Solitalea lacus: one gene and its partner. The protein of the gene in region 1 interacts with the protein of each later gene in a pairwise test. Links are inferred from orthologs where the notes say so. Each region holds a gene or a part of one and is shown on either strand. Other genes may lie near its edges.

What was found.
Region 2: the proteins of sucD (region 1) and sucC interact in binary tests that used the Escherichia coli proteins (3 or more experiments, as listed by UniProt). The link is inferred for Solitalea lacus from one-to-one orthologs.

Annotation. Positions count from the first base shown.
Region 1 is NZ_CP091740.1:1,307,591-1,324,312, reverse strand. The notes cover bases 10,210-13,163. They hold sucD (succinate--CoA ligase subunit alpha), read right to left. Parts: upstream 12,152-13,163; coding sequence 11,267-12,151; downstream 10,210-11,266. Other genes in these bases: L2B55_RS05545 (DUF1579 domain-containing protein), read right to left, coding at 12,431-13,015; fabG (3-oxoacyl-[acyl-carrier-protein] reductase), read right to left, coding at 10,362-11,108; L2B55_RS05560 (nuclear transport factor 2 family protein), read left to right, coding at 10,210-10,260. In the rest of the region: L2B55_RS05590 (DUF3857 domain-containing protein), read right to left, coding at 1-1,240; eno (phosphopyruvate hydratase), read right to left, coding at 1,436-2,731; L2B55_RS05580 (glycosyltransferase family 2 protein), read right to left, coding at 2,953-4,893; L2B55_RS05575 (trimeric intracellular cation channel family protein), read right to left, coding at 5,205-5,822; L2B55_RS05570 (hypothetical protein), read right to left, coding at 5,908-7,989; L2B55_RS05565 (BamA/TamA family outer membrane protein), read left to right, coding at 8,449-9,624; more of L2B55_RS05560, read left to right, coding at 9,829-10,209; L2B55_RS05540 (ABC transporter ATP-binding protein), read right to left, coding at 13,164-14,924; tRNA pseudouridine(38-40) synthase TruA, read right to left, coding at 15,005-15,838; L2B55_RS05530 (DUF4293 domain-containing protein), read left to right, coding at 15,949-16,434. UniProt on the Escherichia coli protein: Succinyl-CoA synthetase functions in the citric acid cycle (TCA), coupling the hydrolysis of succinyl-CoA to the synthesis of either ATP or GTP and thus represents the only step of substrate-level phosphorylation in the TCA.
Region 2 is NZ_CP091740.1:2,674,478-2,690,946, reverse strand. What follows is about bases 13,636-16,469. They hold sucC (ADP-forming succinate--CoA ligase subunit beta), read left to right. Parts: upstream 13,636-14,374; coding sequence 14,375-15,565; downstream 15,566-16,469. Other genes in these bases: asnS (asparagine--tRNA ligase), read left to right, coding at 15,667-16,469; L2B55_RS11455 (hypothetical protein), read left to right, coding at 13,636-14,188. Also shown: endolytic transglycosylase MltG, read right to left, coding at 1-490; L2B55_RS11535 (rhodanese-like domain-containing protein), read right to left, coding at 515-817; L2B55_RS11530 (PASTA domain-containing protein), read right to left, coding at 817-1,587; L2B55_RS11525 (D-alanine--D-alanine ligase), read left to right, coding at 1,797-2,780; L2B55_RS11520 (LytR/AlgR family response regulator transcription factor), read right to left, coding at 2,879-3,616; L2B55_RS11515 (sensor histidine kinase), read right to left, coding at 3,628-4,833; L2B55_RS11510 (sensor histidine kinase), read right to left, coding at 4,865-5,908; L2B55_RS11505 (hypothetical protein), read left to right, coding at 6,254-6,775; L2B55_RS11500 (acyl-CoA thioesterase), read right to left, coding at 6,825-7,244; L2B55_RS11495 (hypothetical protein), read right to left, coding at 7,328-7,789; L2B55_RS11490 (PspC domain-containing protein), read left to right, coding at 8,036-8,260; L2B55_RS11485 (ankyrin repeat domain-containing protein), read right to left, coding at 8,262-8,912; L2B55_RS11480 (homoserine dehydrogenase), read right to left, coding at 9,030-10,271; L2B55_RS11475 (hypothetical protein), read right to left, coding at 10,667-11,275; L2B55_RS11470 (ATP-grasp domain-containing protein), read right to left, coding at 11,277-12,146; L2B55_RS11465 (ABC transporter ATP-binding protein), read right to left, coding at 12,165-12,839; and 3 more genes. UniProt on the Escherichia coli protein: Succinyl-CoA synthetase functions in the citric acid cycle (TCA), coupling the hydrolysis of succinyl-CoA to the synthesis of either ATP or GTP and thus represents the only step of substrate-level phosphorylation in the TCA.

The DNA of each region.
Region 1 (16,722 bases):
ACTCTTTATTGTTGATCATTACTCTTGCCACAACATAATTGAAATCAGTTAATACCGGGTACAGGTTATTAACATATCCATTTTCTCGAGTGGAGAGAATTACGGGTTCGGCCTTCAATCCAGCAGCTTTTAACATTCCAATCAAAAACAAATTGATTTCAGCTACTGAACCTTCTTTTTTACTCCAAATATCTTTAGGTTCATTTTCTGCCAAAACACCATGCTTACCATTCCATGAAAGTTCTTTTTTCAAGAAATCTACAATTACAGTTGCTCTTTTCAACGAATCAGTTATTGTTAAGAACTCAGGCTTTAGCAATTGCTGATAAAACTTTTGATTTTTCTGAAATATCGGACCAAACTTAGGATCTGACAATAACTGTCGTTCCACGTCTTCCCATGTATTAGTAAACTTTTTTCTACTGCCATTAGTATACTGAAATTCTTCAATTTCAAACTCCACTCGAGAAAGGTAATTTCTTAAAGTGGTCATGAATTCTTCAGCTTTTAATGCCGGGACCGAATCCATTGCAACTTGCAAGAATAAACAATCAGCAGCCAGTCGCCCTGGAGGGTTGAAGCATTCTTTTTGCACGGTTGAGGAATTCTTGGTTAATTTCTCCAAACCTTTAAGAGTAATTTTATAGGTAAAATACCCTGGAATTTTCGCCCAATATTCACTTCGAACTTTAGGTATTGCCGCCTGAAAATGCCATTCTTTAAAATTATAAAAGTAATACGGAGTCTTTAGCGTGTATTTATATTCTAGAACTGAGCCTGGTTTTACCATCGGAAAGGTGAACTTTAGAACATTGTATTTGTCGTTTTGCTTTTCCATGACAAAGTCCTTATAGGCCAGTTTCGCTTTTATTATTTTACCATTCTCCAGATTGTATGTCCAAGCCTGGATAGCATCAACCTTTTCTTCCCCAAATCCTCCTACATATAACGGAATTACAATTGTGGACTCAGGCTGACCTTTTTGATTAAAAATTTTCAATTTACCATAATAGTCAACTATTAACATACTGGGATCCTGATCATCAATATAAGATTCTCCAAATTCATCCAGCACGATCGCATTCGCTGATGTATCCTTATCATACTTCTCTAGAAGCAGTTCATTCATTGAAACATTGCCGAATTTATAGGGTATTTCTTTGACAAAAGAGAGGTTTTCTTGGGCAAAAGCGCCAACAAAGCTAAAAACTGCAATAAATAGCAGCCTAATTTTTTTCATAAAGTAGTTTGTTCAGAATATTTAAGGTAGAGTGTAAATATTTATTCAAATGTAAAGAAATGATTGAAAAGCTATTGTATTCGTAAAATAAAATAAAAGTATTCGATACAATTACCGGACACTTTTAAAGCAATAAAACAAAAACGGATTCAGCAAGTACCGAATCCGTTTTCAATAAATATATCTGTCGAACAACTATTTCTTAGCGAACTTGAAGTTTTTGCCAAGGAAACGAGCTGTTGAACCCAATTCTTCTTCAATACGAAGCAATTGGTTATATTTTGCAATCCGGTCTGAACGAGAAGCTGAACCAGTTTTAATTTGACCACAGTTTAATGCAACTGCTAAATCAGCAATGGTGTAATCTTCAGTTTCACCTGAACGGTGACTCATTACTGAAGTATAACCATTATTTTGAGCCAAAGTAACCGCATTAATAGTTTCAGTTAACGATCCAATTTGGTTTACTTTAACCAAAATTGAGTTTGCCACGCCCATATCAATACCTTTTTGAAGGAATTTAGAGTTTGTCACAAACAAATCGTCGCCTACTAATTGGATTTTATCACCTAACTTCTCTGTTAATTTTTTCCAGCCATCCCAATCATTTTCAGCTAAACCATCTTCAATTGAAATAATAGGATATTTAGCCGCCCAATCAGCCCAATAAGCTACTAATTCATCACTGGTAAACTTACGATCAGGATTTGATTTATAAAAACTGTATAATCCAGTTTTCTCATCATACATTTCAGAGCTTGCAGCATCCATGGCAATATAAACATCGCTACCTGCTTTGTAACCTGCTGATTCAATTGCTTGCAATACCGTTTCAATTGCTTCTTCATTTGAACCGATATTTGGAGCAAAACCACCCTCATCACCTACGTTAGTTGAGTAACCTTTTTTCTTCAACACATTTTTTAAGTGATGAAAAACTTCAGTACCCATACGCAAAGCATGTGAGAAAGACTCTGCACCAACAGGCATTACCATAAACTCTTGATAATCGATTTTGTTATCAGCGTGAGCACCACCGTTAATGATATTCATCATTGGAATTGGTAATGTATTGGCATTTACACCGCCAATATAACGGTATAATGACTGATGAGATTCTTGAGCTGCCGCTTTAGCGACCGCTAATGAAACACCTAAAACAGCATTGGCACCTAAGTTGCCTTTGTTCTCGGTACCATCAATTTGAAGCATTAGTTTATCGATAACGTTTTGCTCAAACACATCGATACCTCGTAACTCGTCGGCAAGTTTATCATTTACATTGGCAACAGCTTTAGTTACACCTTTACCCATGTATACGCTCTTATCATTATCGCGAAGCTCCACTGCTTCGTGCATACCGGTTGAAGCACCTGATGGTACTGCAGCACGACCAACAACTCCATTTTCAGTAATAACATCTACTTCTACAGTAGGGTTACCTCTTGAATCTAGAATTTGTCTTGCTTTAACATCTAAGATTAAACTCATAGTTGATTTTTTGTTATTGTGATGTATTTTCTTCTACTCAAAAGAAGCAGCCGAAAGTAGTTAAAAATACTCACATCATCAACTAAGACAGATACTCAGTTTAATATTTATCAACGATAACTTTGAATAATTGCATAATTAACACCTAAAACACAATTTAGTTACACATTATTCAATTTTATAAGGAATTTAAAGTTACCGATTAAGGATTGAACAACATGCTAAAAAGTTTGCTTTATACCCAAGCCTATCGATGTTCGATCAAAGTTAGAGTAATCAAATTTTTCGATATAAGATCCAATCAGGTAAATAGGCCCGTATCCTAAACTTATAAATCCGGTTTTGTGCAAGTAACTATTAACCCCGGCACCACCACTAATATTCCATTTATTCTTTCGGTAATAAGCCCTAAGCATGCCACTAAAATCACCTAAACGCCCAATTTCCTGCCGTAAGCTCAAGTTTACTCTGGTATTATCTCCAAAATACTGCTCAATTTCAGCTCCTGGAATAAATATGTTCTTACTATCATAAAATTGGTAAATATGCTGATAAGTGATATTTATTGCATGTGGAAATGATCGCGAAACACGTAAACTGTAATTGCCGTACGCCGCCATATCATTATCACGATAGCGAGCCCATGCATAACCCTTCTTGAAATAAGTGCCTACAGTAAAACGTTCATCAGTTATTAAACTCAATTCTGTCCAGTAGTTTTTATACCCTGCATAAACATTCACATTAGACAAGCTTTTCGAAAAATCATGGTAATTATGTGATAGGTAATTAAACGCTGTACTTACAATCCAATCCTTCTTACCTAAAATGCTTTTTACTTTTGGTTTATCCGCAATTGTTGTATCTGTTGACGAACCAAGCATATTTTCCTTTTCTCCTACAAGCATCCTTCCGGTAAGAGTCTTATCCTGGGCACTACTATTTATACTGACTAATAGTAATCCCAAAACCAAACTTAGAATTTTTATGGTTTGAAAAACCGGGTTCCATTCTTGAGCGACAAATCGCTTGTGCAAATAATAAACAAATGCAACTAAACGCAATATCATTTGATAAACTGAATAAACAGGATAGAGTAAAAGAATAATACCAGGAGAAACATTGAGCTTCATTTTATTAAAAATGGTAGAGAAAAGTATTACTTCAAATACAGTATAAGTGCAGTACAGCATAGTCAATTGCTCCCACTCACGCCAAAACAACAAACAGCAAAAGGAGATAAATTTAAGAGGATCAAGCACTAATGATACGGATTCATAAGCCATTTCGTAGCGAAGATAGAGTGGCGAGTTCCGGTTAAGCATTACCTTAAATAAAAGAGGAAAGCAATGAAACAAACCTCCCCACCAACCTATAACCCGCTGGCGTGTAAGGGATTTAAAAGTTTCAGGCACATCGGTATAAACAACACTTTCAGAGAAAATAATATTTCCGTCATTAATCAAGTCAATAAGCGTTCGCTGTAGATCTTCACCACTAAACACACCGCTATGCACTTCAGTTAAATACTTAAGTCGCTCTGTCTTAAAAACTCCGGCAGCTCCACTAATACAGGATACAGATTGTGTTCGGTTTTTACTAGCCCTGCCAATAAGCATTGATTTAGCATATTCATACTTCTGCAAGTTCACAGCCAGCCTACTAAAAAAGCCTCTACCAATATTATAAGGTTCAATATTAAAGGCTATACCAGTTACTTCATGAGACTCGAACCGATCAACAGGAATATGAAAATTATTTTGCAGGTAAATATCAGCATCAACAATCATCAAGTACCTGGTAGTAACTCGTTTCATTAACCACTCAAGCTGATTGGCCTTTCCGGCATTTTGACGTTTGAATAAGTTCACTTGATCATAACCAGCAGACTTTATTACACCATAGGTATTATCGGTACTACCGTCATCAACTATGTATAACTGATTTTGTGAAAATCCATTTCTCAAAAACGATTCAATGGTCCGTACAATATGTCGCTCTTCATTAAAAGCCGACATAATTACCGTAATATCCTTAAAGGAGTTTTCTTTGATAGGAATGCATGAGCGTCGGGTTGCTTCTACCAGCATTTTAAGACCATCTACAAGAACAATAATGAGGAGAGAAATAAAATAGACTTCAACAGGAAAAGCAAAAATCATTAATAATCAAACTTTTAAATAGCAAAAAGGCCGCAAAAGTATAATTATTAATTTAATCTTGTGAGCGTTCTACACAATTGAGAGCAAAGCCCAACCTTCAATTAATTCATGAAGTTTTGCCAAAATTTTCACTAAAAGAAAGAGTTGTTTTTTAAAGTAGCGGAATGTTTTTATAGGTAAAACAGGAAAAAACTGTCGTTTATTTTTATCCTAAGTTATTTAACTAAATATTTAGTATTTTTTTTAAAAAAAAGCCACTCAATTAATCTGGCAAGCATCAAAAACAGACTTTCACTGGTTAAAGTTTCCATTTATACTTGATCCCGATCATATATTTTGGGAAGATATAAATGATAACGAATTGCAACTATTCGAACTACAACAACAGCAACAGCAGCAGCCACCTCTGCATAATGACGCTCAACATTAAGACTGAGCAATAGAAAGAAAACGACCCCTCCGATAATACACGCTGTGGCATATATTTCCTTTCTAAAAACGTGCGGAATTTCATTGATCAATATATCACGTATTACCCCTCCAAAAGCACCTGTCATAGTGCCTAAAGCCACGCATAATCCCGGATGAAGTCCAAAAGCCATACCTTGCGCAATACCTGTAATTGTAAAGGCCCCTAATCCAAATGAGTCGAAATAGAATAGTGGTTTCTTCAGGTGCTTCAAATACGGTTTAGCAAACAAAACCACTAGGTATGAACCCAATATAACTGTAATTGTAGTATAATTTCGCATCCAGGCTACCGGAGTGTATCCAATTAATACATCACGTAAAGTACCTCCTCCAACAGCGGTTACAAAAGCCAAGATCAAAACCCCAAATATATCAAGCCGTTTATTCATTGCGGCCAGCGCTCCTGAAATGGCAAATGCAATGGTACCCAAAATATCAAAAACGGTTAAAATTGACATACTTTCTTTCATAAGCCTACGGTCATTCCATAGACAATTAATTCATTAAAAAAATTAACAACTTATTTTACGACTCTGAAACTTCCTAATAATCACCGTTTCGTTTCCGAACAAACCATTCAATGCTCAACAATGCTAAAATCAGCCCAAATAACCATTTCAAGTTAATTAACTCGCTAAGCTGTTTGTCTTCATAAGTAATCGTTTTAATGGTTTCTTTCTTTGTTATAATTGAAGCCAATTGGGCAATATTATTAGCAGTTACCATTTCACCGCCGTTATTCTTAGCTAAATTATACAGCAACTGATGATTAGCTGTGGTTTGCAACTCTTCAATATTTAAAGCATTAATGATAAAAACGCCTGTAAATTGATGATCCTTATCCCCTAACCTAGTTTTAGCAGTGTAACTGTATTCGCCAACAGGCAAAACTCCTGCATTTAGGAAGTATGCTTTTTCAGATTTACTAAATGAGAAATTATAGTTCTTTCCGTCTTTATTTTTCAAAATGATGGTTACTTCCGGATCATTTACCGGCTCATAACTATTATTATACAATTCGGCATTAAAAATAATTGACTCATTCTCATCAAAAACCTTCTTAAGTTGTGTAACTCTAAACTTTCGTTTATCATCACGAGCAGTAATGTACTGAACAGTTTTTGTAAGAAACTCATTAAATGCTTCATGATTTCCAGTTTGCTGAAAATTAGCCAATCGCCAACGCCACAAACCTTCACCAAACAAATAACCATTTTTCACGCCGTTATTATCCGTAAAGCTTAACAAAGGCTCTTCCGTTTTTACAGAGCCAATTTGCTGAGTAAGTAAAGTTCCTGTTTGATTTTTCAATTCAATTTTGGCAAAAGGGGAGCTTAACGGCGGGTAATCCGTAAATTGCTTTTGCGCCGCTTCGGAAAAAGTAAACTGAAAAAAATCACCTTGAAGGACTGGCTGCGTTTCATTATAACTGTTTCTGAAATTAGTTATAACGACATTATTTTGGGTTTTATTAAACAGATCAATATAGGTTTGATTACCAATTATATACCAAACTGGAATGCCCGATGCAACAACTTTTGAAACTATACCAGTATTATTGGCATCGGCAGAAGGTAATTGGTGTAAAATAATTAAACTATAATCACCTAATTTTAAACCCGCCCCTTTCTCAGCCAACTCAATTTCCACTTCATAGTTTTTGTTGTTTTCAAGTGTTTGTTTGATGGCTCCCAAATCCGGGTGTGGAGCATCTGCCAAGACTAAAATTTTTTGGCGAGAGTCAAGAACATCAATAAAGATGCTTTGGGCATTATTCTTTGTCGTAATTTCTCCAGAAAGCGGTTGAACATTTACTACATATTGCTGCGTACCTGCTTTATCGGCCTCCAAATCAATCGTAAAAGATTGTCTGTAATCAGCAGAATTAATAATCACATCCTTTACAAAGCTTACTTTACCTGCGTGTGTAACACTTAGTCTCGTTTTTTGCCCCTGATAACCAATTGCTGCTACTGTTGCATTGATACGAAAACTATTTCCCAAGTAAGCTATTTTATTATACTCAACCGAGGAAACCAAAACATCGCGTTTAGGAGTAGTATCACCTAAAGCAATTGTAAATACAGTAGTATTAAAATTCAACTTCTGGTAAACTGGATTTTGCCCTCTGTTATACAAACCGTCACTGGCAATAATAACAGCTCCTACATTCCTATTCGTATATCTGCTATTGAGTTCATCAAATAACTGACTAAAATCTGTCCTTTTAGCCGAAAAATCTGTTTTTAGGCCATCTTCTAACTTATCTCCAAAGGAAAATATTTTAACCTCATAATCATTAGTCAACTTTTCTACTAGTTCTTTTAAAGCTAAAGGAAGAGCTGTTGTATAACTTGCTTTATCTTTAAAAAGCAATACAGAAGATGAGTTATCTTTTGCAATAATGATAAGTGGCTTTTCTACAGAACGCGAGATCGTTTTTATGAGTGGGGCAAGCAGCAAAAAAGCAATTATTGATACAGTGATTGCACGTATTGCAAATAATACTTTACGTGAAAGCTGCGTAAACGAGTTAGATTTATGATAAAGCAGCCAGGCGTAAGCCAAACCGAGAAACAAACAAGGAATAATCCAAAACGGCGAAACACTACTAAAGATAATCACTGAAAATTCTTTTAATGATAAATGTATGCACGATATCACACTCAAATTTTACCGAGAGTCATATTTGCTAACAGGGTTTTAAAATATTAAAAAAACCTGCATTCTGGAAACTCACTTACAAAATAGCCATCATTTTACAAACCTAAGTACCAATGAAGTTACTTATCGGTTATTCAACAGTGTCAATCCAATTGGTTGCAACAAGTTTATTTATCTTCTTTATACTTCTGGATGGCTTGCGTTACGCTTTTATAACGAACCGGTTCGCAACTGGTTAAAGAAATTAACAAGTAAAACTCAACAGCAAAAAGATAAAGCGCTAACAGCTGGTTAAACATGTCGCAAAAAATCAAAGTCAGTTATTAATAGACTGACTTTAATTTCCTTCCATAGCTACTTTGAAGTTTATTGATTAATAAGTATTTTACTTTAAGGAAAATATATTTCCTAATACGCTCTATGAAAAAAAGATTAAAGCAATACAGCAGCTTTCTTTTTATAGTAATCCTTATTTCAGTCATTTTTTTTATCCTTCCATTTTATTCTTCTGCCCAGAAAAAGAAAATATCATTAAAAGATTCGTTAGACCACACTTTTGATGTGAGTGATTGGTTGATTGACGCACATGGATTTATACCCGTTCCCAATATTATTACCGAGCCCTCATTGGGCAACTTCGGACTTGCGATAGTTCCCATTTTTTTAAAGCCCAGGACACCCTATATCGACTCTATCGGAGATAAAAGAAAAATTAATCCTGTATCTCCTGACATTACCGGAGCTGCACTTTTTTATACTGCCAATAACACTTTTGGTGCAATTGCTTTTCGTGCTGGAACCTGGAAAAAACAGCGTGTTAAATATCGGCTCGCAACCGGCTATGCTGACATTAACATGGATTTTTATAGAACCTTAGCAATTGTTGGCGAACAAGCATTTGAATTCAATTTTAAAACATTTCTATTTTATGGCTATGGATTAAAACAACTGAAAAACCCTAAATGGCGCATCGGCCTCCAGGATTTATTATTATTTACAAAAGTGGGTTATGGCGGCCAGTTACCCGACTTTGTTCAGCCTAAAGACATTAAAAGCACTGTTTCTTCCCTCGGCCCGGTAATTGAATTTGACAACAGAGACAATGTTTTCACACCTAACAAAGGGTTGAAGGCTCGGATTGATACCTATTGGTCGAATGATGTTATTGGCAGCGATTATAACTATTACCGTATTAATTATTTCATAAATGCTTATAAACCGTTACTACCTAACCTGACCGGAGGGATCCGACTTGATGGTCAACAAGCTTTTGACGACACTCCATTTTACCTACTACCCTATATAGACATGCGAGGAATCCCAATAAACCGCTATCAGGGGCAAGCTGATATTTTAACTGAAGCAGAATTACGTTGGGATTTCAAGAAACGCTGGAGCATAATGGCTTACGGTGGAACAGGAAAAGCTTTTGACAATTGGAATGACTTCGGATCAGCAGACTGGGCTTATAGCTATGGTACTGGCTTCAGGTATTTGATGGCCAGAAAATTTGGTTTACGCATGGGAGTAGACATTGCCAGAGGCCCCGAGCAATGGGCCTACTACATCATTTTCGGTAATTCGTGGTTTAAGTAGATGAAAAAAATTAAGCCGGTTGAAAGCTTACCCTCCCAACCTACTTAATTTTAATATTTTGATTCCATTTCACCCTGCTCAAAAAACGAGGCGGAGCTAAAAATTAATCCTTACCTTAGAAACTTCTTCAAAATTCGAAAGCACTTTTGAAAGTGAAGAAGTTTCTTTAAGTAAACACAACATCAAAAACCATATCTTTTAACTATGACAACAGAAAGAGAACAGCTTATAGAACTAAGCAACAAATTGTTTATTTATACTGATTACAAGGAATGGCAGAAACTTTTAGATGAGGTCTTCAGCGAAACTGTGCATTTCGACATGTCAACCTTGGGAGCCGGAAAGGCTACCGATATTTTAGCCAAGGACTTATGCGAACTTTGGAATAGGGGTTTTGAAGGTATCGATGCAGTTCATCATCAATCTGGTAATTTTTTAGTAACTATAACCGGAGACCAAGCAGAAATTTATTGCTATGCAATTGCCACCCATTTTAAGGAGGCTGCCAAAGAAGGAAAAGTTCGCGAATTTATAGGAAGTTATAACCTTGGGGCTATTAAATCACCTAAAGGCTGGCGATTAAATAGCTTTAGATATAATTTAAAATACATCAATGGAAACATTGAGCTTGTATAGTACCATGCAAAGCAATCTGCAACACCTGGATAAAAGGGAGGGTCGAAATTCATTTGAACTTCGACCCTCCCTTTTATTTTAAAATACTATTTTACAGCAAACTATGATTCCATACCACCACAAACAGCGATTGACTGTCCGGTGATGTAAGCACTCATATCAGAGCCCAAGAACACCGCTAAATTAGCCACGTCCTCAGTTTCGCCCATACGTTTTAAAGGAATAGATTCGGCCCATTTAGCTACCTGATCAGCCGGCAATACATCAGTCATCTCTGTTTTAATAAAACCAGGACAAACTACGTTTGCGCGGATATTACGTGACCCTAACTCTTTAGCAATTGATTTGGTAAAACCAATAATACCAGCTTTTGAAGCGGCATAATTAGCCTGACCAGCGTTACCTTGCAAACCAACGATTGAACTCATGTTTACAAATACACCAGAACGCTGTTTCATCATTGGTTTTGAAGCAGCTTTAGTTAAGTTAAAGATTGATTTTAAATTAACACGTAACACTTCATCCCATTGTTCTTCTGTCATACGCATTAACAAGCCATCTTTGGTGATGCCGGCGTTGTTTACAACAATATCAATTCTACCAAACTCAGCAACAATATCATTAATCAATTGTTCAGCAGCTGTATAGTCAGATGCATCTGAACGATAGCCCTTTACTTTAGTGCCAAATTGTTGTAATTCTTGCTCTAAAGCCTGTCCTTTTTCAACTGATGATAAGTAAGTAAACGCCACTTGTGCACCATTCTTTGCATACAATTCGGCAATTTTTCTACCGATACCTTTAGATGCACCAGTAATTAGCGCTACTTTTCCGTCAAGAAGTTTCATACTGTTTAGATTTGAGAATGGAGATTTGAGGTGAGAGACTGACTTCCAAAAATATTGGAAATGGTATGAGAAATCATCAACAAACAATGTTCTCCAATACAATAAAAAAAGATATGCGATGTGTCTCATATCTCACATCGCATATCTCCTATTTGATTTTAGATTTTTCCAGCTTTCTTAAGTTCATCAGCCATGGCTTCGCCAATTTCGGCTGGAGACTCAACTACACGAATACCGCACTCTCGCATAATTTTCATTTTTGCAGCAGCAGTATCATCAGCTCCACCTACAATAGCTCCGGCATGACCCATACGGCGGCCCGGAGGCGCTGTTTGGCCTGCAATAAAACCTACTACAGGTTTACTTCCATTTTCTTTAATCCAACGAGCAGCCTCAGCTTCCATTCCGCCTCCAATTTCACCAATCATGATGATACCGTCAGTTTCAGGATCGTTCATTAATAATTCAACAGCTTCTTTTGTTGTAGTACCAATAATTGGGTCACCACCAATACCAATTGCAGTTGATTGGCCTAAGCCTTGTTTTGTAATTTGATCTACCGCCTCATAGGTTAATGTTCCTGATTTAGAAACAATACCAACGCGACCCGAAGCGAAGATAAAGCCCGGCATGATACCTACTTTTGCTTCACCGGCAGTCATAACGCCTGGGCAATTAGGACCGATTAAGCGGCAATCTTTGTCTTTTAAATATTCTTTAACCTGAATCATATCCTTGGTTGGAATACCTTCAGTAATACAAATAATCACTTTAATACCAGCAGCAGCAGCTTCCATAATAGCGTCAGCAGCAAATGCAGGTGGAACAAAAATAATTGACACATCGGCACCGGTTTCTTTTACCGCATCTGTCACAGTGTTAAATACAGGCAATTCAAGGTGAAATTGTCCGCCTTTTCCAGGCGTTACGCCACCCACTACGTTTGTTCCGTATTCAATCATTTGCGAAGCATGAAAAGTACCTTCGCTACCGGTGAACCCCTGAACAATAACTTTTGAGTTTTTATTAACAAGTACGCTCATTTTAAGCTTATTTATGAAGTGTTTTGTTGATTCGTTACTTACTGCTTGGAAAATCTATTCTTAAGAATTTCAAATGGCAAACCACTTTTACAGGCAGGATTAAAAGTCCGGTGCAAAGCTAAGTTTATTTTACCAATGTGCAAGTGAGAATGAGTAGATGTACAGGTAATTTTCCTTTTTTAGTTTAACCGTATTCCTAATAATCTCTAATAAATAAAAAGTGCGCAGACAACCTCTACAAATAGGTTATCTACGCACTTTTTAATATTCACTTAAGCCTTACTTTCTTTTCGCCTTAAGTTCCATTGTTTTCACTTCCTTGCCATCATCCGTTATCATGTACATCTCCATCAACTGGGTATTAGGATCAGGCCATTTCATTACAGATTTTGACTTACAATCTTTGCCTTTAGCAGGATCATAACCTGACCCCATGCAAGTTAGCGTCTTGGAAGCCTCATCCCATTGACCTTCCGACCACATAATGCCTGTTCCCATATTGTCAATCCAGGTACTGTAGAAGGTTTTTTTGGCATTATCATACGCTGTAGTTGCAATACCTTCAAATGGTTGCCCCATGAACGTTCCTTTGTAGGTTGATTGCTGATAACGTCCACCTAAGATCATTTTGTTAACACATGTACCAGTACTTTTGGTAGGAGGAGCATCGGGAGACATCCAGGCGGTCATTTCATAGGTCCATTCACCATTGTCTTTAGCTAGCATCTTATGAACCTCCCCTGGAGTCATGTAGGCTTGCCAGGCTTTCATTGCAGCATCCTTTTCAGTAGTGTCTTGTGCTTGCACTTTATAACAAACTGATAACAGTATTGCTAATGCAATTAATAATGCAGACTTTTTCATATTTAGTAAAGTTGGTTAGCTTAAATTTACAAAATCACCACAAACAAACACAAACAATTTTCTGATAATCAACCACATGAAAAAAAACATTTATAAACAAAAGGGAGCCACTTTAGGCTCCCTTTTGTTTATCTTCAAGAATAGCACTTTATACTTTTATGCCTACTGAATTAAATTGTAAGTCATACAATCGCTTATAAAAGCCATTCAATTTCAACAACTCCTGATGATTTCCCATCTCTTTAATTTCTCCTTTATCTAGCACAATAATTTTATCAGCATTTTGAATCGTCGACAATCTATGCGCTATAACAATGGTAGTTCTACCTTGCATTAATTTTAAAATAGCGCTTTGAATAAGCTCTTCGGTTTCAGTATCAACCGAAGATGTAGCCTCATCTAGAACCAAAATTTTAGGATCATAAACCAATGCACGAATAAACGATATTAATTGAGCCTGTCCTGCCGAAAGAGTAGCACCTCGCTCCATCACATTATAATCAAATCCACCGGGCAAACGTTTAATAAATTCTTCTGCTCCTACAGCCCTGGCAGCCTCCTCAATTTGTGATCGGGTAATTTCATCATTATTTAAACTGATGTTTTTGTATATGGAATCAGAAAACAAGAAAACATCTTGTAAAACGGTAGCAATGCACGAACGAAGGTAGTTCAAGTCATACTCACGTATATCCACCCCATCAAGCCTCACAGAACCTTTTCCAATCTCATAAAAACGATTTAAAATATTTATTGTTGATGATTTTCCAGCCCCTGTAGCTCCTACCAATGCAAGCGTTTCTCCAGGCTTAATATCAAACGAAATATCTTTTAAAACCCACTGTTCATCGTTATAAGCAAACCACACGTTCTCAAATGATACCGCTCCATTCAAATGATCAGGCTTCAACGTTCCGGTATTGGGAGTTACTTCATCAGTATCAATTACTTTAAAAACCCGCTCAGCACTCACCATCCCCATTTGCAGGGTATTAAATTTATCAGCAAGTTCTCTTATTGGTCGATAAAGCATGTTGATATACATTATAAAAGACACCACTACTCCTGGCGAAATTTCATTATCTATAATTTCTTTGGCCCCCCACCATACCAACAAGCCAACCGACATGGCTGAAATTAACTCCACCACCGGAAAAAAAATAGAATAATACCAATTAGAACGAATATGAGCTTTGCGGTGCACACGATTAATGCTTTTAAACTTGTTAAACTCCTGTTCTTCCCGTCCGAACAGCTGAGTAACGAACATTCCTGTTATGTGCTCCTGCAAAAAGGTATTTAAACGAGTAACCTGCTGCCTAACCTCCTGAAAAGCTGACTTTATAGCTTCTTTAAAAATGTATGTTGCCACAATAAGCAGAGGCATTGGTGCCAATACAACTAATGTTAATGTTGCATCGGTATAAAGCATAAAGGCTATTATAGTTACTATTTGCAAAATATCACCAATAATAGAGATTAGACCTTCCGAAAACACATCGGCAATGGTTTCCAAATCAGAAACAGTACGAGTAATCAGTGTACCAATAGGCGTGTTATCAAAATACTTAAGACGAAGGTTCATTATATGATTGAACGTGTCTCTGCGTATGTCTTTAATCACCGACTGACCTAGCCAGTTTGTGCAAAATGTATGATTATATTGCAGAATGGTTTGAATTAAAATGACTCCGATCATCAATCCGGTCATTTTCATCAAACCATTCATATCATTATTAAGAATAAAATGATCAACAGTATATTCAACCAAATAGGGTCGTAATGGAGCAACAAGAGCCAAACCAATAGTTAAAATTACCGCCCAATAAAAAATCCCTTTATAGGGTTTTGCATAATTAAATACTCTGCTGGTAAGTTTTAAATCAAGAGCATTGCCCGTTACAGCCATAAATAGTTTTCAAATTAGATTTTTAAAAATAAGAAATGATAACCGGTTAATTGTTAAGTAGCAAAACTGTTAAATTGTTTTTAGTTATTGATATATGGGTAGGTAATGGTGGTTAGAAACAATCCTTCTGCAGGCACTGATTCTCCTGCTTGGGATCTACTTTTACTTTCCAAAACTTGCTTTACTTCATCCATCGACAATTCTCCCCTGCCAACCTGAAGTAAAGTACCTACAATTGCTCTTACCATATTTCTTAAAAACCTATCAGCGGTAATATGAAACACCAGCCCGCCATCTACTTTGACCCATTCAGCCTTGGTAATTTTGCAGTTGTTAGTAAAAGTTTGAGTATTGCTTTTACTAAAGCAGCTAAAATCAGTGTATGTCATGATTAGTTCCGCAGCTTTATTCATAGCAACAATGTTTGGATTATAATTCAACAAAAAGCCAAACTCCTTTTTAAACGGATTCTTATCAAAGTAAACATGATACTCATACGAACGGCTTATGGCATCAAAGCGAGCATGTGCCTCAGGTGCCACCGAAATAAATCTCTTAACAGCAATATCGTACCCTACCAGAGCATTTACCGCCTTCACCAGGCGCAAACTATCAATTACCTTTCGAGTTTCATCACTGGACAGTCCACTCTCTTCCTTCTTACTTCTGACATCTAATAACTGTCCTTTGACTTCTGTCGCAGTATCAAAATGAGCAAAAAAATTAGTGGCATGCACGCCAGTGTCAGTCCGTCCGCAACCGACAGTTTCAATTTCTTCACGCAACACAGTTGTAAGTGCTTTGTTCAACACTTCCTGAACACTAACTGCATTGGGTTGAATTTGCCATCCATGAAAATGAGTGCCTTTATAGGCTAATTCTATAAAATATCGGTACTTCGTTTGTTCTTCCATTGATCCCGCAAAGATAGAGAAATCACATCTTCCACTAATCAATCAAATTTCACGAATTGAATTTGTTCAAATCTGTCCAAATTCTCTAATTCGTTTTTATATTTGACATCATGATACAACGTATTCAATCAATTTACCTAGCCATTGCTTTTGTGGCCGCATCAGCTTTATTTTTTGTACCTGTAGTAAGCTTTGTCGACATGGATAATAACGGACAAGGTAGTATTAAAGAATTGGTAGAAATTAAAACCTCTGGCAAATACATTATGTCAATGGCCGGACCAAACCAGGTGGAAACCTATATTATTGGAATTGTCCTAACCATTGCAATAGCTGCCATGGCCTTAGCCACCATTTTTTTATATAAGAACAGAAAACTTCAAATTAGCTTATGCTGGATTAATGCATTTATTGCTTTAGGGTTATCTGTTTTCATGATGATGAAAGCTCAACCTGAAAGCATTGGCAACGTTTCTAATTGGAGTGCCAAAATTGGCTCTTATCTATTTACTGTAATTATCATTACCTTGATGCTTGCCTTACGTAGCATCAGAAAAGACGAAAATCTAATACGATCGGCTGATCGCTTGCGTTAATAAGCATTAAAATTTCAAATACGCGAGAAATAAATTAACTTCAGAAAATGAGGATTATCAACGATTTGATAATCCTCATTTTCTGTTTTTAAGCCTTTCAAACAGCTTTTTAAAACCCAAACAAGCTACCCTAGCTTTAATTAAAACCAAATTAAATACTGAAAATCAAACAACTACACTAAAAACAAATTTCGTTTTTAAAATAAAATAACCTTACATTTGCACCTGTTTAAAAAACACCCGATGTTTATCGGGATAGGTAGAGAGGTATTTTGATCTGGCGATCAT
Region 2 (16,469 bases), 1.4 Mb from region 1 along the record:
GAATGAACATGGTAAAAACAGTCTCAGGAGTAAACCCGAACTTGCCAACGAACTGTTCATCATTAAGCATAGCCAGGAATTTTACCGAATCAATTTCAAGTTTACGGGCAACGTATCCCGAAAATTGAGATTTTATACGGATGTTGTTAAATGTTAATCGAACAGGTTCCTGATTGCCGGCCTTGAGCATATTTATAATAGCTCTGTTGTTCATTCCTTTATTTATTCTATAGCGTCCGGCTTTAATATTGCTGTCGTTATATTTCATAAAGTCAGCACTCCATTTAAAGGTGTTAATGTTTTTCAACAAGTGATTTTTCTCTAAACTGTCGATTACATTTTTAAATGTTCCTCCCGTTGGAATGAATAAATATGCTTTCTGTTCAAAATCGCCTGTGTTAGGCTTTAAAAGTTTAAAGTAAAAGTAACCGGCAACCGATAAAGCGCCGATCGCTATTGCTACAATTACCGTTAAAATAATCTTTTTCAATGTGCCTATTAATTAGTTGGTTGGTTATAATTCATTTAACTTTCTCAGTGATAAAATCCCACCTTTCAGGTTACGAACATTTGAAAAGCCTGATTGTTCTAATAAATTAACCGCAGTACGGCTTCTTACTCCGTGAGCGCAAATTAGAATTAATTCATCATCTTTCTCAAAATCAAACTCTTCTATTTCTTGTGCCAGCTTGCCTAATGGGATGTGCCGACCTCCGATGTTATAAGTTTGAAATTCCATCAAATCTCTAACATCAATTATATTTAGTGCTTCTTTTTGTTCCAGCCTATCTTTCAGTTCTCTTGCACTTATATCCATTATTCTTGCCGTAAATAAATATTGATCATAGAACCTTGCTGAATGGTTGTTGTATCGCCTAAAACTGCAGGAGGTTCTTGTTTAAAAACTTTAGCACTGGCAGAATCAGTTATTGGTCCTTCGAAAGTTACTTTACCTAACAATAGTGAATTACCTCTGATAGTAAAGATTGCTTCTTGTAAGGTCAAACCAGTAAGGTCAGGGATTGAAATTGCGGCTGCTCCAAAACCATTGCCCAATACTAAACCTACCGTAGCTCCCTTGGCAAGGCCAGCACCTGCACTTATACTCATTCCTTTATAAGTTATACCCAAAACCACATCTTTGGCTATATCTGATTTATAGGTCATCTCCCCCACTTTTAAACCATATCCTTCAATGATAGCACGGGCTTCTGCAAGGGTTTTCCCTTCGAGATCTGGTAATTTAACTTGTGGAGGTACCAAAGATTGTATAAGTAGATAAACCGTACGACCTTCTTTTACTTCTGTTTTCGGGTCGGGATCTTGTTGAACAATAGTTCCAGCCTGTTTTCCTTGTATGTAAACAGTATCTACTTTAAACTCGATACTTCCTGAAGCAACCAATTCTTTGGCCTGTTCAATTGTTAAGCCGGAAAGATCAGGTAAGGTCAGGCTTTCGCCATGCTTGGTAAATATCCTTAAAGAAAAAATAGCGATGAGAATAAGGAAAAACACCATTACAATGGCTATCAGAAGATTTTTACGAAATTCGGGTGTAACTATAAATGCAACCAGTTTCTTAAACATGAAAGGTATAATCTAATTGAATCCAAACTTAATTAAAGTTTTAATAAAAAATAGCCGATTAATAATAAGCTGCTTTATATCAAAACAATAAATTGATTTATTAAACCTTCAAATATTGTTTTTTTCTTAGAACTGCATAAATAGTTAATTGGTTTATATTTGTCTTGATCATAAAACAACAACGTTCAGATAATTTTATATTGCTATAGATGAAAAAAACAATTGCCTTGCTTGCCGGAGGTTACTCAGGTGAATATGTGGTGTCATTAAAATCTGCTGCTCAAATTGAAAAAAGTATCCCTTCAGATAAATACACTGTTTACAAAATTATAATTACCCGTAACGGCTGGACTTATACTGATGCCAGTGGCGCGGCTTATGAGATTGATAAAAATGATTTTTCATTAAACATTAGCAAAGAAAAAATAAAGTTCGATTGTGTGTTTATCGCCATTCATGGCACCCCTGGCGAAGATGGAATGTTACAAGGGTATTTTGAAATGCTTGAAATTCCGTATACTACTTGTGATAGTTTCAGTTCGGCACTAACCTTCAATAAAAGCTATACCAATTGTGTTGTGGCTTCTGCTGGTGTAAATGTTGCCAAATCACTACAATTGTATCATGATCAAAAAGTTAGTTCCCAAGAGATTCTTTCTAAATTAAAACTTCCGGTTTTTGTTAAACCCAATAATGGTGGCTCAAGCTTAGGAACTTCAAAAGTGAAGCTCGCCGAGGAACTTGATGAGGCAATTGTGAAAGCTTTTAAAGAAGACGATCAAGTTTTAGTAGAGGAGTTCATTAAAGGCCGGGAATTTACTTGCGGAGTGGTTAAACGTAATGGCGAAATAACAGTATTGCCTGTAACTGAAATTAAAAGTTCGAAAGAATTTTTTGATTTTGAAGCCAAGTATACCCCTGGAATGACTGAAGAAATAACTCCGGCTGACATAGATCCGGAAACATTAAAAGTTGTTCACCAAAATCTTAAACGTTCTTATGCTCGTTTAAACTGCCGTGGTGTGGTGCGTATTGATTTCTTCTTGGAAGAAGGTTCTAATGCGTTTTATTTCCTGGAAGTCAACACTGTGCCGGGCCAAACTGAAACCAGTTTAATTCCTCAACAGGTAGCTGCAATGGGTTGGAATATCAGCGAGTTTTACTCTTCGTTAATTGAAGAAGCAATGAGATAATTGCAGAAATACGATTTTAGAAGTACGATTGTCAAGCCGATTTTAGAATCGATGAAAATTCGTACTTCTAAAATTAACCTAACTCTAAAATCAGTCTTTTACCTGTTCATCGCTTTTAGAAGCTTACTTATTTCATGCTGGTACATGCGACCAATCGGCAATTCTTTCTTTTCAATTTCAATATCATCAGCTGTAAACGAATCAATTTTATCAATTGCAACTAAATAAGAGCGATGAATTCTAATGAACTGATCTTCAGGTAGCATGGATTCGAGCGATGAAATAGATTGTTTAGTAATAATTTGTTTGGTGGGGGTGATGACTTTGATGTAATCCTTCAGACTTTCAACATAAAGAATATCCTTCAAGAATACTTTAATCATCTTACGATCGGCTCTGAAATAAATAAATGCTTCGTTTTTAGAATTTGAACCACTGCTGATTTCTGAGTTGCCTGCATTTGACAATAATTGGGTTTCCAGCACTTTATTCACCGCTTTAATGAAGCGATCAAATGAAATAGGTTTCAGTAAATAATCTACAGCATCTAACTCAAACCCTTCAATCGCATATTTTCTAAAGGCAGTGGTGAAAATTATTTTCGGCGGATTTTTTAATGTTCTCACGAAATCCGTTCCCAGAAGTTGCGGCATTTTTATATCCAAAAATAGAAGGTCTATTTTTTTGTTCTGTAAATAACCAAGTGCCTCAACGCAGTTTAAGCAGCTGCCTACATGCTCCAGGCTGGGAACTGCTTCAATGTATTTTTGCAAAACATCAAGGGCCGGTGGTTCATCGTCCACTATCAAACATTGTATTTTGCCTTCGGTTAACATGATAGATCAAATTAGGTTAGAGCTGGGTTTTCGGCAATTAATTCACCCATAGCAGTATCACCAACGTTTTCCAAATCCAGTTTAAGAGAGAGTATGTAGGCATCCTCCTGGGCTAAAACACTGAATTTGTGTTTTTGTGAGTACACCGAATCTAAACGTTTTCTTAAATCTAGCAGACTTTCTGATTCATCAATAGATTGTGATTTCCCTGAATTACTGCCTGTCAGTTTAAAATGTAATTCCGATTCAGTTATGTTGATAATAATATTAATCCATGGCTGTTCAATTGAAGAGTCAGCACAATTGCGTATACCATTTTCTACGAATGGTAGTAAGATTAAGGGTGCAATTAATTTACTACTGGCATTCCCATTTACTTGTAAATGTATATCTAAACGATCATCATACCTTAGTTTTTCTACTGCCACATAATCTTTCAACATGTGTATTTCTTTTTTTAAAGGCACTTGAGATTGGTCGCAATCATAAAGCATGTAACTCAGTACATCAGAGAGTTTCAAAACCATATTCGCTGCTTTATCCGTTGCGGTTAAAGAATAAGTATAAATGGTATTTAGTGCATTGAACAGAAACCGCGGATGCATTTGCGTTTTTAATAATGCTAATTCAGTTTTAACTTTTTCTCTTTCAATCCGTTCGTTTTCTTGTTGTTTAAGGTACCATCGTTTAAACAGTGTAATTGCCGTTGCCGCACCTATGATTTTTAGTGAAGAAAATAAGCCTCCTTGAAGATGGTACATCAATTGCCCGTCGCTTCCTTCAGGCGGAACAAAAAGACCATATCGCCAAACTGTTCGTAAGGTATAACCTTTATTAGGTACATCCTTACCAAAATTGAATATAGAGTATTTTTGATCAGGGGGTAGCCAAATCAAATAATCAACGAAAGCAAAAAAACTCAAAAGCAAAATGATTCCCAGTATAGAACCTATGAGTTTTTTTTTAAGGATGTATTTGGGTAACAAGAAATAAACGAATGCATAACAGCCGGGTATATGTATGGTTATTATCCAGAACAAAGTATCTAAACAATAAAACTCTATTGGATGTTCACCCAAGGTATTGTTGATCATTTCTTGCATAAGAGTGGACCCCATTGTGACTAAAAAAAATACACCCCATGTAAGCCAGAAAATGATATGACGAAGCAAACGAACGGTTAGTTTCTCTGAAAATATAAATTCATGAAGTGTCATAAAAAGCACAATTTTGTTATTCTTAAATAAATCAGGCTGTTTGGGTCAGTGGAAAATAAGGTTCTTTTAAAGCGTCAGGCTCACTGCTAAATTCTTCCTCTAAAGCTACTTCTAAATAAATACTGAAAACTTCCCGATCAGAGTTAATGCGTAATGTATGCTGATTAGGATAAAGCAACTGCAATCGTTTTTGAACATTTACTAAACCAATTCCTCCGTTTTTGGTAACGTGTTGATCTGAATCTAATGGTTTACTATTGATTAGCTTCATTGTTAAATTTCGTTCAGAGATTAACAATTCAACCTTTATCCATGAATTTTCTAACTGGGTACTGGCGCCGTGCTTGAAACTGTTTTCAATGAAGGGTAATAACAAAAGCGGCGCTATTGATTTATGTTCGAGATTGCCTATGATTGAAATATCAAGATCCAGTCTTTTACCATAACGAATTTTTTCAAGTTCTATATAACTTTCAATCATCTCTATTTCTTTTGTTAACTGAACTTTAGGATGATTGCATTCGGTAATGATATAATGCATGAGGTTTGATAATTTCAATATCAAATCAGGGGCAATTGGATTGGAAGTAAGTATAAACGAATAAATATTGTTTAAAGTGTTAAACAAGAAATGAGGGTGGACCTGTGCTTTCAGCAATTGAAGTTCAGCGTTTAATTTTTCCCGGAGCAATAATGTGTTTTCTTTTTGCTTTTTAGCCAGATGTTTGCCCAATTTAATTGAAGCAGCCAATACAAAAAGCGTATAAATATTATAGGTTATATCTCGTATAATTTCTACCCTAATTATTTGCCAGGATTTTGAAATTGAGTAGTAAATGTCCAATCTCATAAACCACATGAGGCTATTAGCTGCAATAGCAATTAAAAAGCCTGTAATTGCCAGGGTGATTTTTTTTCTTGCACTTCCTTCCAGAGTTAAAAAACTATAAAAGATATAAAAAACAAATGCGTGCCTTACAGTTATAAAGAAAACAATAATTAACAGGTTCTTGTAATTCTCATCAAAGAATGATTCTTTATGCGAGTTATAAAATGGAGTTAGTAGATAAATCACAAGTATATACAAATACCAAATTACCCAAAATGTCGCATGCCGTAAGATCCGGTAGGGAAACTTGTTTGAAAATATAAAATCATAGTTTTTCATTTTCTATGACTATGGGGATATAAATTTAATGATTGATTTTATCAAACCCTCTTTTTGAAACATTAATTCGACCAATAGCACTTTTTAGAGGACGAATGGCTCACTTCGATGACTAACGGAAGTGGTTACTTAAAATCAGGCGAGTATATACTTGCAATAGATGTTAGGCTAAATAAAAAATATGGGATTAATTATTACAATACTTTTATAATGAGTTATTAAAAGTGTTGTATAACCCTAAAACTAAATGCCATGAAAAAGCTAATTAGTTCCCTTTTTGTGGGGATTCTGTTTTCAATAATACATGTAAACAGCACGCTTGCCCAGGTTAATCTTCCTGATGTGGTGGTTTCCAGTTCAAGCAGTTCAACAATAATCAACCAAAAGGTTTCAAAATCATTTCATGACTTATTCAAAAGTGCCACAAATGTTAAATGGGTAGAAATTGATCAAAGATTCGTAGCAAAGTTTATCATGGATGACCAGAAAAATCAGGCTGTATTTACCAAAAATGGAGAACTTGTGTATCACCTCACATATGGATTTGAGAAGAATTTGCCAAAAGAAATAAGAGCACAAGTAAAAAGTAAATACTTTGATTATTCGATCACTTCAGCAATACATGTAAGTCAGGAAGGACGAAGTATTTGGTTGGTAGGTTTGGAAGACAGCCAATATTTAATTTCTGTTAGACTGGAAGACGGATCAATGAATGAAATTGAACGTCTTACTAATATTACAATAAAAGACTCAAGTGCATCAAATGAAGAATAAGCAGTTGTTTATATAGTCCGCTTTGGTAACTCAAGCGGACTATATATCATTAAATTGCATACCGCTCAATAATCCACTCAGGAATAACCTCACTCCTACCGGTTTTCGTATTTACCATAGTGTAATCAAACCAACCATTGCTGCATAACTTCCCGGTTTTATTCCGATAGATTTCAAAACCTACTTTCAAATCCTTTTTGGCAATACTTATAATCCAGGTTTTAACAGTAAACCGGTCGCCAAGTAATAACGGACGTTTATACTCGACAAATGCCGTATTGATTACCCAGCCATAGTTAAGAGCCAAAAACTCTTCCATCGGCATTTTATAAAACCGTTCCATCTGATCATAACGGGCAGCCAGTACATAATCAAAATATTTACTGTTATGAACATGATTATTCATGTCAATATCATCAGGGCGTACTTGTAACTCGCTTTCAAAAACCGAATAAGTCTTTTCGCTCATATACTTTAAAATTTGAGAACGTAAAATTAAACGAAAAGCCGGAGTGTGAATCCGGCTTTCTGCAAAATGATGTAAAACTTGTTTTAATCGTCATGATGACCGTGGCCATGACCTTTGTGTCCCTTTCCATGTTTGTGTTTATAGCCATGATCATCATAATGTGAATGATATTCTCTGTAAGTTATTTGCCTTGGCCCGCAATATCCTCTTGGGTATCTTGACCGGTGAGAGTGATAATATTCATAAGGTGCACGACCACGATAATCTAATACAACTTTATATCCGGAATATAAATCATAATCACGATAGCGACTTGGTAATGAGGAAACTCTTACCCATGTGTGGCCGTTGTTGTAGATAAATCGGGCATCATATACATCATAATAACAAGCAACATCAGGCAAATAATAGTAACGAACTTCGCTATATCCGTATGGAGCCCACATAGGCGGAGTTCCAATGTTCACATTTACAGATACTTGGGCTTTTGCATGAATACCTCCAAACGCAATGAGAGCAATTACCAGGATTATAATTCTTTTCATAATGAATACTTTTATACCTGATAGATGCCAAAAACAACACCAATGGTTGTATAATAACATCTTTATTACATTGCCCCTATGGAAACTTATTATTTGGAAAACGACACGATTACATGGCTTTTTTCAAACTTTTAATTTACCTCCACATAATGGAGGGCAAACTAAAGCGTTATTACATTTCAAAACCATTTATTGCGATAAGAAAAAATGCTTAAATTGCGCTAATGGTGTAAATATTTTAATGAAATGCTACAACGAATAATCTGCTTTTTTGAACGTCGTTCTTTTGGCGTTTGCAGCTACATTGCTGAAAAATTTAATATTTCAACCTCAAAACTTCGTTTGTTTTTTATTTACTCCTCATTTATTGCCGTAGGTTTTCCAATCATTTTTTACCTTTTTGCAGCTTTGGTTTTAGACGTACGTATATACCTTAAACAACGTAGGAGAAGTAATATCTGGGAAATGTAGGCTACACTAAGTAGCGTTTGAGAGTTTTATGCTTTTTCTCAACGGCCATTTCAAAAGGTGTTCGGCCATCATCGGTTTGGGCCTCTTTATCGGCGCCGGCTTCTATTAAAATTTCAACAAGTTTTTGGTTTCCTGAGTGCGCTGCCGTGTGCAGTGGTGTTACTCCCCGTATTTGTGCAACATTTACATTGGCTCGGTGCTCTATCAGTAGTTGAGTAATTTCTATACTTTGACAGGCAACGGCCGAATGAATTGGCGCTACTTTAAATTCGTTGTTTGAAGCTAAGTTTACATTGGCCCCGCATTCAATCAGCAGTTTGGCTGTTTCATAATGATCAAAATAGCAAGCATAACCTAATGGTGTAAAACCATCTACAGAGAATGAATTAACAGAAAACGGATCGCACTCCAACAATTCATCAGCTAAACTAGCCCGACCAATTGCCGATGCCTCATGTAAATCAATTTGAACCCTATTGCTCAATAGTATATCAATTAACTCCTTATGCCTATAATAGGATGCTAATAGCAAGGCAGATAAACCCGACGAAAGTGTTGAGCTTGCCAGTTCAGGTTCAGAGTTAATTAAACGTTCAACTGTTGATTTTTCATTAGATTCGATGGCTTTGATTAATTCGGCTGTTGCTTCCATTGCATGTGGGTGTTTTTAAGTTAGTGTAAGCTAGTGTTAGAGAATTGAATATAAATAAAAATGCCCGCTCAACAAAACTGTTGGACGGGCATTTTTTTATTTATAAAACTTTCTAAATTAGGCCGATACAAGCTCTTGACTTTTGCTTTGTATACTATTTTGAATGACTTCAAATTTGGCATCTGAAGCAACAATAAGGTTAATGTCCTTGCGTTTCAATAAATCTGAGCGGCGTAACTCTGCAAAATTAATAGTTCCCACTATGTAAGCCGACTCATGATTAGAGTATGACTCTTTAATGTTGGAAAATAAACTAATATCGATAGGATTAGCCGTTGAATATCTAACGTACAGATCTATTGTAAAGTCATTTGTTAATTCAACTTTAGCAGATCTGTTGTGCTTCTTGTACTCGTATTTATAGTTATAAGTTAAGGCCGAAATGTCTGATAATACTGCTGAACCAGTTGGATTACTTCCTGCGCCTTTTCCGGCAAAAAACTGAGATTCGGTGAAAGCACTTTCTACCAAAATGCCGTTATATTCATTTTCAATATTGAAAAGCTTGTTATCCGGCTTAATAAAACGAGGAAGAACGCCTGCTACAATTTTGTTTTCCACCTTACGGCAAAAAGCAACCAATTTAATTTTATAGCCTTTTTCATTGGCGTACTGAATGTCGAAGGTTGACAAATTTTGAATTCCGTAGTTGAACACTTCTTCAGGTTTTACAAACAAACCGAATGTGTGAGCCAAAATAATACATAACTTGTATTTAGGATCATAGGCTTCAACGTCAAGGGTTGGGTCTGTTTCCGCAAAACCGATTTCCTGAGCCTGTTTTAAAGCAGTTGAGAAATCAATATTATCTTTAAAAATCTTGGTTAAAATATAATTGGTTGATCCGTTAAAAATACCTTCCACAGCGCCTAAAAGGTCATTGTCATAGTATTCTTCAAGATTTCTTATGATTGGAATACTCGCACAAGCAGAAGCTTCATACAACAATGGTGCGTTGTATTGTTTTTGTAATTCATATAGCTCATCAAAATTGTCAGCAATCATTTTTTTGTTGGCTGAAACAACTGCTTTACCGCTTTTCAAAGCTGTTTTAACAATTTCAAATGCAGCTTCTGGATCATCAATCATCTCAACAACAACGTTAATATCCTCGTTAAAAAGAATATCATTTTTGTCAAAAGAGAAATATTCAGCAGGTAAGCTTCTTTTTTTGTTTGGGTTTTTAACACAAATTTTAACAATCTCTGCTTTAATCCCTTCTGTTTGGTTTAAAACATTGTATAAACCCTGGCCCACACAGCCAAATCCAAATAAACCTAATTTAATTTTTGTACTCATAATTGTTTGTCAGCAAAAAGTTAGCTGTAAAAGGTTTTAATTCTGATGCCGAAAAAGGATTATGAGGCAAATACGCAAAAAGTCAATATTATCTATGACAGGTTAAGTTTGTACAAGAAGGCAAGGGAGGAAAAATATTGAATAGGAATATTCTACTAGCTTATCTTCATGACATCAACTAATTGTGTCACAGGAATTAGCACCTTTTAATGCAAGATCATTAAGGTTGCTAAGACTTCACAGGGCCTGTCCCTCCGTCTTTCTGGATAAGAATTTTAAAGAACTTTTACTGCCGCAAAGTAAAGGGTTTTACAAATGCCATGCAAATAGAATTTTAAAAAAAGAAGAAATCAAGTACAATTTTCTTGTTTCTGCTTTCTTTAACGAATATTAAATTAAACTTTAACCAGATCTGATACCGGTAATACAGTTATGCCTGGGACTTCAATCTTTTGATTTGATACCCAAAGAAGTTCTTCTGTTGACAATTGGTTTTCGTTCACTAGCCTATCAAAGGTGGAGTGAAAGTTTTTGCCTTCTGATTCTTCAATAAAATAAACTTTCAGGTAATTTTCCAGTCCGTTCCATTCAATTTGCTTTATTTTGTTCAACTCCTCCTCTACTTCTCCTTCAGCTAAAATAAACAATCGCTTACGGTCGGTTACCAGCGTTTGCATAAACTCAAGTGTTTGCTTGAACATCAATAACTTTAATGGCAAACGTGCAATTTTGAATAAACGTTCGAAATTCTCTTTAAGATCAGGTGGTATGGCAAAATGTTCAATTGTAGTATCTATCAGTTCAGCACGAGGCATAGTTCCATGTTTTAATACCAGAAAATCTAAAATCCGTTTACTTTCATGAATTCCCGGTAAGGTAAATTCCATAAACTGACCAAAAAGGTAGTAAACCTGTAAGTCATAATCCTTTGCCGGAAAAATTACATTGTCTAATTCAAAAATAAAGGTGGTTTTAGTCGGGTATTTATCAATCAACTCCTGCATCTTAATCCAGTTTCTGTAGTTCGTTATTTATAAAAGTTAATAGTTTATCGGTTTCAGGAAGGTTCCAATTTAATTTGATCAAATTAAACCCCTTTGCAGCTTGAACAAAGCTAAATCTGAAATTTCCGTTTAGTTTTAATATTGAAGCAATGCCCACTGCTAACGACTTAATCAAATCAACCTCTTCTGTTGATTTAGTTTGTAATACACCGTTCGAGAAATCTGCAGAATAAGTTAATTCAACTCCATTCTCAAATTCAGAAAACACAAGTGGTGGAAAATTATCAGCAGCAATCAATTTGGAAAGATGAGTGTAGCTAATTAAAGGAAGTTCAGGATCGGGAAATAATAGACCATATGTATTAACAGTATCGTCTACAATTCGAAAATCCGTTGGTTTTGCAGCATTAACAGGTTCTACTTTTATTTTTTTTGAAGGATAACCTAATTGCAACATCGCCGGAGCAAAGTTTTCGACATTTTCCACTTTCCTAAAGGCTGGAACGGAAACTTTTTCTTCTTGCAGTGTTGTATATAAAAGGCTAAGATCTGAAAGCAGATCATTAATTCGCTTGTCAGGGCAAATTAGAGCAATTCCGTATTCGGCAAATAGTGTTTTTGCAGGTGCCAAGGCCTTTATTTCAGCAGGTATTTGTGGAATGACAACCTTGAACTCATTGTCGAGACACAATTTTAATATTTTATGTGCAAAAGCACTATCTGAGTATAGAGGGATTTGAACAAAAAAATCTCCTGTTAGATCACTCGTATCAGCTAAAAAAACTGTATACTGACCTGAGCTTAATGCATTATAAATCTGCTCGGTTTGGGGCAATTGGGCTCCGGTGAGCAGTACTTTAGTTTGCGACATGCAATGTTTTGTTTTAATTTAAAGAATAGCAGATTGCTGAGCGTAAACAATTCTTCCGTCTTTCATCAATAATTCACGATCAGCCATGCCGGCTAATTCTTCATTATGGGTTACTACAACAATAGTTTGATTAAACCGCTCACGTAAATCAAAAAATAATTGATGAAGTTCTTTAGCGTTTGTAGAATCAAGGTTGCCAGAGGGCTCGTCGGCCAACAAAATGGAAGGTTGATTAATTAATGCCCGGGCCACAGCAACACGTTGCTGTTCACCTCCTGAAAGTTCAGATGGCTTGTGGCTTAAGCGGCTGCTCAATCCTAAAAGTTCTAAAAGCTCAGTTGCTTTTCTTTCAGCTTCAGCCTTAGTTCTTTTTGCTATAAATGCTGGTATGCAAACATTTTCAAGGGCTGTAAACTCAGGCAATAAATGATGGAATTGAAAAATAAAGCCAATTTTATGATTCCTGAACTCACTTAATTTTTTCGGGCTTAATTTAGATACATCTACCCCATCCAATATCAATGACCCACTGTCGGCATTATCTAAAGTCCCTGCAATATGCAAAAAGGTACTTTTGCCGGCACCTGAAGCTCCAACTATGGAGACCACCTCACCCTTTTCGACATGAAGGTCAACGCCTTTTAAAATTTCAAGTTTCCCGTATGATTTATGAAGGTTATGGGCTTTTAGCATAGCTCAAAAATAGGAAAATTGATGAACAGTTGACCCGTAATATCAATTACTTGCTTTTTACTGCTAGTTCAGCCTCATGAATCGATTTTAATACTTTATCGTCCAAAATAAAGGTTCCAAAAGGTAATAGTGAAGCTATAAAGGCCAATAATGAACGGGAAAATTTCCATTGGTATTCAATTACAACTTGTATAAGTAATAATACATAAGCCACGAACAGCGAGCCATGAAACCAGCCACATATTTTTACTACCTCAGGATAACCAAGCACGTATTTGATGGGCATGGCCACAAACATCAGTAAAACAAACGAAACGCCTTCTAAAAAGGCTATGGCTCTGAAACGGCCGACTAAGCTTTGTCCGTATTTTTTAAGCATTACTTTAAAGTTTGCGCAATAGGTACTATGATTAAAACTTGAGCAATGGAAATAAAATTTTGACAATGAAATTAAAAGCAACGCGCCTATATAAATGGCGCTGACCCATTTGTAAGAATTTAGCTAAATTTAAATGGATTAATAACTCCCTATTATGAAATTACATATAGTGTTTCTGCTTAGTGCGAGTTGGTATTTGGCTGCTTGTACCAGCGGACATAAACCAAGTGAAACAAGTAAGCCAGACTCTTTATCTGTCGAAAATACTTTGGGAAATCAACAATTGGAAATAGATAAGTATGTAAATGCAATTAAGGGTGAACTTCCTAAGTTGGAGTACAAACGCAGTTTACGCTACAACCTAGGAGATTTCTCGTTTGACGTTAGTGTATATTATAAGAATAATAAAGAAGTCGCCCTGATTGAAGATGGGCACAGAGGTGAATTTAGCTACCGCAGATTGAATATTTACTTAAAGGGTGATAAACCAGTTTTTGCTGAGTTAAATGAAAAAACAAGTATGGGAAGTAATAATCAATTTGTTGAAGTTAAGATTTATTTGGATAGCGGCCTAAAAGTTTTGAAAGCAGTGGAACGTAAAAGTGATGAAGAAAATAAACTTGCAAATCTCCCTTTTTCGTCCTTTACACCTGATACTTCGGGGTTTGCCTTTAAAGCTGCCTTCTTAAAAAGAGCACTTGACCGTTCTGGTGAATTTGATTTGCCTTTTTATGAAATTAAGCAGGATAAAAATATTGAGTATCTGGTGCTGGGAAAAAATGAAGAAGGAAGCTACTGGGTAAACTTGCAAATAGTTAAAGAGGATTCAGTGATTAAAAGACTAAAGATGAATCAATCCCAGTTTAAAGGGAAAAGATTAGATGTTGAATGGGAGTATGAAAATATAAAAGGCTATGAAAGGTTAGTGTATAAGAATGGTAAACTCCCCAACGAGAGTCAATTAAACTAAAGGATTTTGAATGCCGTAACAGGCAAAATTGAATCAAGAACACCTTTAATAAAAAAAGCATAATTAGAATAGTAAAAAATTGCCTGCAGGTTTTAAAAATAAGTGATAAATACTACTTTTACGGCGCAATTAGAATAGGCGGTAAACAGCCGTCTATTTTACCTAAAAAGTAAATTTTATCCGTAGATGAACATTCACGAATACCAGGGGAAATCCATTCTGAAGAGTTTTGGAGTTCGTATTCAGGAAGGCATAGTAGCCGAAACTCCTGAACAAGCAGTTGAAGCAGCCAAACAGTTACAAGCCGAAACAGGAACAGGCTGGTGGGTTGTTAAAGCTCAAATTCATGCCGGTGGCCGCGGTAAAGGCGGAGGTGTTAAGCTTGCAAAATCATTGGATGATGTAAAAGCATTATCAAGCCAAATTATTGGCATGCAACTGGTTACTCCTCAAACAGGACCTCAAGGTAAAAAAGTAAACAAAGTATTAATTGCACAAGATGTTTACTACCCTGGCGACAGCAAAACTGCTGAGTTTTATATGAGCGTTTTGTTAGATCGTGCAAAAGGACGCAACATCATTATGTATTCTACCGAAGGTGGGATGGATATTGAAGAAGTTGCTGAACACACTCCGGAAAAAATCTTTAAAGAAGAAATTGACCCTAAAGTAGGTTTACAAGGATTCCAAGCTCGTAAAATTGCCTTTAATTTAGGTTTAACAGGAGAAGCGCATAAAGACATGGTGAAATTTGTTGTGGCTTTATACAAAGCATACGAAGCAACTGATTCATCAATGTTTGAGATCAATCCTGTATTAAAAACTTCTGATAATAAAATTTTAGCGGTTGACGCTAAGGTAAATCTTGATGAGAATGCCTTATATCGTCATCCTGACCTTGCTGCCATGCGCGATGAATCAGAAGAAGATCCTACAGAAGTTGAGGCAGGTAAATCTAACTTAAACTACGTTAAATTAGATGGTAACGTAGGTTGTATGGTAAATGGTGCAGGTTTAGCAATGGCTACCATGGACATCATTAAATTAGCAGGTGGTGAGCCAGCTAACTTCTTAGACGTAGGTGGTACTGCTTCTGCTAAAACTGTTGAAGCCGGTTTCAATATTATCTTAAAAGATCCTAATGTTAAAGCTATTTTGATCAATATTTTCGGTGGTATTGTTCGCGGCGACAGGGTTGCTCAAGGTGTAATTGACGCCTATAAAAACATTGGTAATATTCCTGTTCCTATCATCGTTCGTTTACAAGGAACTAACGCCGTTGAAGCCAAAAAATTAATTGATGAGTCGGGATTAAAAGTTTATTCAGCTGTTCAGTTAAAAGAAGCTGCTGATTTGGTAGCCAAAGTTTTAGCATAGTTTAATCGGACATACAGTCCATAGACCATAGTCCATGGTTTATAGTCTTAATTTTTTGGACTATAAATCATGGACTTTTTAGATACAAATTCAATTATAAGATGGTAAAAAGAACACGCATCAAAGAGGTCCTTGAATCAACTGCTTATGGTTCAGAGGTAACTATCAAAGGTTGGGTGCGCACTTTCCGCAACAACCAATTCATCGCTCTAAACGACGGATCAACTATTAATAATATACAAGCGGTTGTTGATTTCAATAATACTGATGAGTCATTATTGAAGCGTATTACTACCGGTGCGGCAGTTTCTGTTACCGGTGAACTAGTTGAATCGGTTGGTAAAGGTCAAAAGGTAGAAATAAAAGCAACGAGTGTAGAGATCTTGGGTGATTGCGATCCTGAATCCTACCCTATTCAGCCTAAAAAGCATAGCCTGGAATTCTTACGTGAAAACGCTCATTTGCGTTTCCGTACCAACACTTTTGGCGCAGTATTCCGCGTTCGTCATGCTTTGGCATTTGCTGTTCATGAATTCTTTAACCAAAAAGGGTTTGTGTATATGCATACACCAATCGTTACCGCTTCTGACGCTGAAGGTGCCGGCGAGATGTTTAAGGTAACTACATTGGAGCTGGGTAACCCTCCGCGTAATGAAGAAGGCGAAATTGATTATAAGCAAGATTTCTTTGGAAAAGCGACGAATCTAACCGTATCGGGGCAGCTTGAAGGTGAGCTTGCAGCCATGGCATTTGGGGAGATTTATACCTTTGGTCCTACGTTCCGTGCTGAAAACTCAAACACAACGCGTCACTTGGCGGAGTTTTGGATGATCGAGCCGGAAATGGCTTTCTACGACTTGGTTGATAATATGAACCTTGCCGAAGAATTCATTAAATATGTTAT